Regions from separate parts of the Flexivirga aerilata genome, predicted to be linked through region 2. Evidence: riboswitches for the same ligand, from Rfam matches in the RefSeq annotation. Region 2 holds a riboswitch; the other holds the start of a gene.
What was found. Region 2 has a riboswitch for S-adenosylmethionine ahead of HJ588_RS09540 (aminotransferase class V-fold PLP-dependent enzyme). Riboswitches for the same ligand answer to the same signal wherever they lie in the genome.
Positions count from the first base shown of each region.

Region 1: another riboswitch for S-adenosylmethionine. It lies ahead of HJ588_RS07260 (amino acid ABC transporter permease); the one in region 2 lies ahead of HJ588_RS09540 (aminotransferase class V-fold PLP-dependent enzyme).

Region 1 covers NZ_JABENB010000001.1:1,517,829-1,522,006, forward strand. The annotation lists gene HJ588_RS07245 (NtaA/DmoA family FMN-dependent monooxygenase) at 1-62, opposite strand, end outside; gene HJ588_RS07250 (LLM class flavin-dependent oxidoreductase) at 74-1,279, opposite strand; SAM riboswitch class IV at 1,347-1,457, opposite strand; gene HJ588_RS07255 (RrF2 family transcriptional regulator) at 1,527-1,982, opposite strand; SAM riboswitch class IV at 2,121-2,233, shown strand; gene HJ588_RS07260 (amino acid ABC transporter permease) at 2,244-3,212, shown strand; gene HJ588_RS07265 (amino acid ABC transporter ATP-binding protein) at 3,217-3,975, shown strand; gene HJ588_RS07270 (transporter substrate-binding domain-containing protein) at 3,999-4,178, shown strand, end outside.
Region 2 covers NZ_JABENB010000001.1:2,009,691-2,013,868, forward strand. The annotation lists gene HJ588_RS09535 (endonuclease/exonuclease/phosphatase family protein) at 1-813, shown strand, start outside; gene HJ588_RS09540 (aminotransferase class V-fold PLP-dependent enzyme) at 904-2,361, opposite strand; SAM riboswitch class IV at 2,409-2,523, opposite strand; gene HJ588_RS09545 (DNA translocase FtsK) at 2,960-4,178, shown strand, end outside.

The DNA.
Region 1 (4,178 bases), 490 kb from region 2:
GTGGTGTTGTTGACTCCGGGAAAGTGGGCAGCAAGGTGAATCTGCTTTGTTTTCTTGGACATTCGGCTGCTCCTCACGCGATCGCGTAGCGACTGACGGGCCGGTCGAGCCCGAAGTGGCCCCGCAGGGTGTCGGCTGTGTAGTGCGCACGGAACGCGCCGAGTCGCTGGAGCGCGGGCACCAATTGCTGGGTGATCTGCGTGAGGTCGTGTGGCACCGTCGCGGGCCGGAGCCGGAATCCGTCGACTCCGGACTCCTGCCAGGTGACCAGGTGCTCGGCGAGTTGCTCCGCGGTGCCGACGAAGACGCTCGCGTCGCTGGCGAACTCCTCCCCGTGCCAGTCGTCGAGCAGGTCCTTGCGGGCGCGGGCTGCGGGTGCGGTGTCGTCGAGGAAGACCACCAGGTCGGCGAGCACCGAGACGCTCTCCGGGTCACGCCCGGCATCGACGGCGGCACTGCGTATGACGGAGACGTCCGCGCGCGCCGCGGCCTCGTCGCCCGGTGCGATCAGTCCGATGTCGGCGGTGCGGCCGATCAGCTCCAGCCCGTCCCGCTGGTGCGCGAGGACGGCAACCAATGGCTGGCCCTGCGGCGGTCGCGGGGTGATCGACGGCCCGCGGACCGAGAAGTGAGATCCCTCGAAATCGATGTAGTGCAAGCGATCCCGGTCGACGAAGCGTCCCGTGGCGACGTCCCGGATCTCGGCGTCGTCCTCCCAGCTGTCCCACAGGCGTCGCAGCACCTCGATGTAGTCGGCGACTTCTCCGAAAAGCTCTCGCGTCGCCTCCGCGGTGGGTGCCGCACGGCCGCCGACCTGCGCAACGAGTGCCGGCGCGGACCGGCGGCCCACATTGGCGAACTCCTCCGGGCTGGCGCTCGTGCGCACCCGGACACCCGCCCGTCCGCCGCTGACGTAGTCGAGTGTCGCCGTCGCCTTGGAGATGTGAAACGGCTCGGTGAGTGGGGCCACCACCGTCGGCACCAGGCCGATGCGTGCGGTGACCGGTGCGACGCGCGCGGCGACGAGCTCGGCATCCAGTCGGCCGGTCACCAGGTCGGTGCGATGTGAGGGGCGAACATGGTGGTCGGCGGTGGCCGCCAAGCCGTCCTCGAACGTGACGAAGTCGAGCAGTCCGCGTTCGGCCTCCTGCACGACGTCTACCCAGTGGCGGGCCGTGAAGAGCTGGTCGGGACGGGCTTCGGCCGCGCGCCAGGCGGCGGGGTGTGCGCCGGCGCCGTCGAGGGCGACTGCGAGGTGGAGTGGGTTGCTGTGAGGCATCGACATCGCTTCCTTCTACGGGTGCGGAGTCGCGTCGTCATCACCGAATCATGCTGAAGTGAAAGACGATTCGCGCTTGCGGCATCGGGTGATGCCGCCGGGTCATCACCTGGAGCACCCCACCGCGGCGGAGGGTTGCCGGACGACCAGCCAGGGCTTCGCGTCGTCTCTCGTGACCAGTGCCGACCGTAGACCAGGATGGTCGATCTGTCGAATGTCTACGCGATCGGTAGGGATTGCGCGCGGGTCAGCGCGGCAGCCACGCGTCCTCGATCTCGTTGAGTCGGCGGACCTTCGCAGGGAAGTTCCCCGACAGCAGCTGCTGCAGACTCACCGTGTCGAGGACGGAGCGAAGGCTGGATCGCACGGCGACCCACAGATCAGGCAAATGCGTTGCTACGCCGTCGTATTCGGTCTCGTGCGGGCGCAGCCCCCGCACCTCGGCGAGCGGTCCGTCGACCGCGCGAATGATCTCTCCCAGATAGATCTGGGCGGGCGGTCGACGGAGCAGATATCCGCCGGAACAGCCGCGACGGGTCTCGACCAGTCCGGCCCGCCGCAGCTGCCCGAGGATCGATTCGAGGAACTTTCGGGGCAGCTCCTGCTCCGCCGCGATGTTCTCGACCTTGGCGAGTTCTGGGTAGTGGGAGGCGAGTTCGAGGGCGGCGCGGATCGCGTAATCGCTGCGAGCGGAGATCTGCACGCTGCCGCTCCTTCCTCGGTGCCGGTGAGCAGGCGTAGCCACCCACGATAGCGGCTCCGGGCACACCGAATGTCCACCATGTGAGTAGGGAATAGCCAAACCTTGTGTAAGACAAAACAACTGGTTATGTTCGGCGCAGGTGACGAGAGGCAGCGTCAAGCCCTGGCTTGCTGTCCGGCAACCCTCCGCCGCGGTGGGGTGCTCCAGGTGACCACCGGATGTGCCCGGCTCCGGGCGCATAAGCGCGAGAAAGGGAGACCCATGCCCCTGGTCACTGCCGCATCCTCGTCGGTGCGGTCCGAGAGGGCCGTGCCGGAGGACGATCTGCGGGACACCGTCCTGGTCGGTCGGCGTCGGCCGCTGCAGTGGGTGATCGCCGTCGCGGCGCTCGTCCTGCTGGCCATGCTGGTCAACACGCTGCTCACCAACCCGCGATTCGAATGGCACGTGGTGGGGGACTACCTCTTCAGTGCGGCGATCCTGCGTGGACTCGTGCTCACGCTGTGGCTCACCGCCGCCGTGATGGTGAGCGGCTACCTGCTGGGCATCGGCGTCGCGGCCCTTCGCCTGTCGGACAACACCGTGCTGCGTTCGGTCAGCTTCGGCTTCGTGTGGTTCGTGCGGTCGGTGCCGCCACTGGTGCAACTGCTCTTCTGGTTCGAACTCGCCTCCCTCTATCCCCGGCTCTCGCTCGGCATCCCGTTCGGTCCGGAGTTCGTCGCGGTGCAGACCACGCACCTGCTGTCGGCCGTCGCCGCGGCATACGTCGCCCTCACGGTCGACGTCGCGGCGTTCGCGTCCGAGATCGTCCGCGGCGGGATCCTGGCGGTCGAACGCGGTCAGACGGAGGCGGCCGACGCGCTCGGCCTCACCCGCGTGCGGACCTTCCGCCGGGTCGTGCTGCCGCAGGCGATGCCGGCGATCATCCCGGCCTCCGGCAACCTGCTCATCGGCATGCTCAAGGCCACCTCGCTGGTCAGCGTGATCGCGGTGCAGGATCTGCTCGGCGCCACCGAGCTGATCTACAACGACAACTTCAAGGTCATCCCGCTGCTCATCGTGGCGACGGTCTGGTATCTGCTGTTGACCAGCCTGCTGTCGGTCCTGCAGCTCGGTCTGGAGCGCCGCTTCTCGCGCGGCAAACGCGGATCGGCACACCGCTCAGCACTGGCCGTATGGCGGTCCAACCTGCACCCCCTCTCGCATCGCCGACTCCGAGTGGAGGCCTGAGGTCATGGCCGGAAGTGTGCGAATCCGCAGCCTGCACAAGAGCTTTGCCGGTCAGGAGGTGTTGCACGGCATCGACCTCGACGTGGCGGCGGGCAGTGTGACGGTCATCCTCGGGCCGTCCGGCTCGGGAAAGTCCACCCTGCTGCGGTGCATCAACCACCTGGAGTCACCGGACGCCGGCTACGTCGAGGTGGGCGGGGAGATCATCGGCTACCGGCGCGACGGTCACCGGCTGCGCGAGCGGTCGCCGCGGGAGATCGCCCGGCAGCGCAGTCGCATCGGCATGGTCTTCCAGCAGTTCAATCTCTTCGGTCACCAGACCGCGGCGCAGAACATCATGGAGGGCCAGCTCGCCGCCGGAGTGCCGACCGAGCAGGCGCGCCGGCGGGCGAGTGAGTTGCTCGCGCGGGTGGGCCTGGCCGGCCGCGAAAACGCTTATCCCAGTGCGTTGTCCGGCGGTCAACAGCAACGGGTGGCGATCGCCCGTGCGCTCGCGGTCGATCCCGACCTCATCTTGTTCGACGAGCCGACGAGCGCGCTCGACCCGGAGCTGGTCGGCGAGGTGCTCGCGGTCATCAAGGACCTCGCCGACAGCGGCATCACCCTGATCGTGGTCACCCACGAGATCGGCTTCGCCCGCGAGGTCGCCGACGAGGTCGTCTTCGTCGATCACGGCCGAGTGGTCGAGACGGGGCCGCCGGCCGCAGTGCTCGACCACACCGAGAACGACCGCGCTCGGGCATTCCTGTCCGCGGTGCTTTAACCCCTCCGAGAGGACCAATTGTCATGCATATCAGTCGATTTCGCCATGCCGTCGCGGCGGCCTCCATCGCTGCGACGACCCTCCTGGTCGCGGCCTGCGGCAGCAGCACGAGCTCGGCGGGCGCCGGAGGCGGAGGAGGCGCTGCCAAGGCCGTGCCCGCAGCAGACGTGACCTCCAAGGTCGCCGTCGACGGCGCCGCTCGC
Region 2 (4,178 bases):
TTCGGCGGTATGGCGGTGCTGCTCCTCCTCGCCATGCTCGCGGCCCGGCGCTGGCGGCTGGCCGCCGCAGCCGCACTCGTCGCGGCCGCGCCGGTCGTCATCGGCGTGCAGTCGATGACCGGCGACACCGTGCCGCCCGGACCGCGCGACGAGGTGGTGATGACCAGCAACCTCGAGCTGGGCTCGGCCGATCCGCGCGAGGTCGTCGCCGCCGTGCGGGCGCAGCGCGTCACCACGCTGGTGCTCACCGAATGCACGCCGCCGCAGCTCGCGCGGCTTCGAGCGGCGGGCCTCGACACGCTGCTGCCCGAGCAGGCGGGGCAGACCGCGGACGGGCCGCGGGGCACCGTCATACGCAGCAGGCATCCGTTGCGGCTGATCGCGCTGCACCCGGGCGGGCGTTTCCCGTTCAGCCCCGAGGTGCAGGTGGGCACCGGCCGGGGCAGCTACCGGCTGCGGGCGGTGCACACCGCGGCGCCGCTGCCGGACATCGTCGGCGACTGGCGGGCCGGTCTGCGGTCGATCGGCGCGTGGCAGAAGAATCTGCCGCAGCGCGAAAACGTCGTGATGGCAGGCGATTTCAACGCCTCGGCCGCCATGCCCGCCTTCCGCAAGGCGATCGACGGGATGACCGACTCCAGCCGCGCCGCCGGAGCCGGCTGGCGGCGCACCTGGCCGCACGGCCGCGCCTACCCGCCCTTCGTGCAGCTGGACCACGTGGTGTCCCGCGGCTTCGGGGTGGTGCGCGACGGCACCGTCGCGATCGCCGGCACCGATCACCTGACCTACTGGGCGCGGCTGCGGCCGCAGTGATGCCGGCTCAGTAGATGCCGGCGCAGACGGGGCGGGCTCAGACAGGGCCGGCTCAGACAGAGGCGGCTCAGACAGGACCGGCTCAGCAGGTCACCAGGGGAGGGGCTCACTGAGGTCGCGCGGGTCGGCGGGGGCCGACCAGCCGGTCTCGGTGTGCACGTAGGACAGCTGTGGCCCGTCCTCGACGAGGCGCCGCACGGCGGTGATCAGCCGGTCGACGTGCTCGCCGGTGGTGGCCAGGCCGAGGCTCGCGCGGACGGCGGTCTGCCCGGGGCCGACGATCGCGTCGCACAGCAGGTGGGCACAGAAGCGCCCGTCGCGCACCGCGATCGCCTGCTCGTCGGCCAGCACCTGCGACACCAGCGACGGTTCGTAGCCCTCGACGGTGAACGTCACCACCCCCACATTGGGCCGGTCCCCGAGCGCCTCGATCACCCGCACGCCGTCGATCGCGGCCAGCCCGGCGCGCAGCCGGCCGTGCAACTGCTCCTCGTGCGCCTCGATGGTGGCGCGATGGGCGCCGAGTGTCGCGCAGGCCGCGGCGATCGCGATCGCGCCCACGGCGTTGGGCGTGCCGCCCTCGTGCCGGGCCGGCCCCGTCTGCCACTGGGTATGACGGGGAGTCACTGCCGCGGTCGCCCCGCCCGCGGGCAGGTAGGGGCTCGCCGCGTCGAGCCAGTCGCTGCGGCCGGCGAGGACGCCTGCGCCATACGGGGCATAGAGCTTGTGGCCGGAAAACGCGACCCAGTCGACGCCCAACTGCTCGAGGTCCAGCTCGCGGTGTGGCGCGTACTGCGCCGCGTCGAGCACCGTGCGAGCGCCGAATTCCTTTGCGACCGCGACGAGTTCGGCGACCGGCCACACCTCGCCGGTGACGTTGCAGGCTCCGGTGATGACAACCAGCTGATGGCGGGCGGGGGAGTCCTGCAGGGCCCCCCGCAGCAGTGCGACCGCGTCGTCGGCGCTGTCGGGCACCGGCAGCCGGGTGGTGGTGCGCGCCGGCCACGGCAGCAGCGCGGCGTGGTGGGCCGACTCCCAAGCGATCACCCGGGTGCGGCGCGGCAGGCAGTGTGCGAGCAGCCGCAGCGCGTCGGTGGTGTTGCGGGTGAAGACGACCTGGTCGCCGTCGCGCGCGCCGACGAACTGCCCGACCTGCGCCCGGGCCGCCTCGAACCAGCCGGTCGTCACCCGGCTGGCGTAGCCGGCGCCGCGGTGCACCGAGCCGTAGCGGCGCTGCACCCGCTCCGCGGCCTCGGCGACCGCGACCAGGGCGGGCGTGGTCGCGCCGTGGTCGAAGTTGGCGTAGTCGGTGACCGTGCGGTGCACGGTCGGCACCCCGAGGTCGTCGGAGACGGTGCGGGGCAGCCCGGCGACGACCGGCCGGATCGATGGGCCGTGCGTGCCGCCCTGCGTGCCGGCCAGGCCGAGCCGGCGCGGCGTCCCGGCGGATGCGGTGGACGTGGGGGACGTGGTGGTCGAAGCGGTGCGGGAGGCGGTCTGCCTCGCGGTGGCCTCTGAGGTGGTGTGCTGGACGCTGGCGGTGCTCATGGGCTTGCTCCTCGTCGGTCAGGGACCGACGGGCGTTCGCGAGCGTCGATCCGCGCTTGCCGGCGTGGGTGTCACGCCGACCCGGTCGTCACCCGGAGCACCCCACCGCGGAAGGAGGGTTGCCGCTCAGCAAGCCGGGGCTTGACGCTGAGACTCATGACCTGGGTCCGACCATAGAGGATCGGCCGCCGGCGAGGGCAACCGCCGTCCGTATGCCGGGCGCTCGCGCGCCGGCGGCTGCGCTCTCGGGCCGGGCAGCTGCCCGTCTGCCCCTCGAGCCAACGGTTGCCGTCTGTGTGACGACGGTCGCGCGCACCCCGACCGGCGTGTAACTGCTGTGACTGGTGGGGTCGTCGCGTACGGTGTTTTCGTGCCTACCCGTCCGTCCACCACGACGTCCACCGCCCGCGCCACGCGCAGCACCACGTCCGGCTCCGGGTCGCGGTCGAGCAGCGGCGGCGCGAAGTCGCGACCGGCGTCCGGTCGCACCTCGAGCCGACCGCCGGCCAAGCGTGCGTCCGGTGCCAGTGCCCGCGCCGGCGGCAAGGCGCAGGGCGGCGGCCTGCCGCTGCCGTTGCGCGCCGCCCGCGGCACCTGGATGGGTGTCGCCCACGTCGCCGGCGGCGCCGCCCGCCGGGTCGGCCACTCCGCGCGCGAGCTCGAGCCGGAGCTGCGCCGCGACGGGCTCGGTTTCGCCCTGGTCGCCGCGGCGGTCGTCATCGCGGCCCGCGAGTGGTGGGGCCTCGCCGGAGCAGCGGGCGACGTCATCCATGCGATCGTCGCCGGCACGTTCGGCCTGGGCGCCCTCGTGCTGCCGCTCGTGCTCGTGCTGATCGGCGTGCACCTGATGCGCTCGCCGCGCGGCCATCACGCCACCAACCGGGTGCTGATCGGGCTGGCGCTGTTCGCAGTCTCGGTCTGCGGCGTCACGAGCATCGCCAAGGGCGTGCCGCAGCCGGGCAGTGGCGAAGCGCTGCGCGACGCCGGCGGCATCATCGGCTTCCTCGCCTCCAGCCCGGTCGTCGCCGCGGTCCACACCGCGGGCGCCCTCGTGCTGCTGTTGCTGCTCGGCATCTTCAGCGTGCTGGTGATGACGGCGACGCCGGTGAGCATGATCCCCGAGCGTATCCAGCAGGTGCGGACGCGGCTGTTCGACCACCACCCCGACGACGGGTATGACGAGGGTCCCGTCGACGCGGTCGCCGGCGACCTGCACGGCGACCAGATCGACGGCCCGAAGAAGCGCCACCGCAAGAGCTCCAAGAAGGCCGACGGGCAGGGCGACGGCCTCGACGGCGACGAGGCGTTCGAGCAGGCCGCGACCGTCGCGCCGCGCCGCACCAAGGGCGGCCGCGTGCTGCGGCCGGGCGAGAAGGCTCCCGCCGCCGATGTCTACGACGTCGACGCCGCCGGCACCGACGCCGCCGATGCGGACGCACCGGCGTCGCGGCCCGTCCCCGACGGTGCGTCCGACCGGCCCGCCGCCGGCGAGACCCGCGCCGTGCCCCTGCCGGGCACGACCGGGGCGCCGCCCGCTGCCGCCGCGGCTCCCGGTCCGAAGCCGGGCCTGGAGGCCCCGCCGACCACGCCGCTGCCGCAGCGGGTCGAGCAGCTCCAGCTGGCCGGCGACGTCACCTACACGCTGCCGTCCGCCGAGGTGCTGCAGCCGGGCACCCCGCACAAGGCGCGCTCGGCCGCCAACGACCGGGTCGTCGAGGCGCTCACCGAGACGCTCGAATCCTTCGGCGTCGACGCCCAGGTCACCGGCTTCACCCGCGGCCCGACCGTCACCCGCTACGAGGTCGAACTCGGCTCGG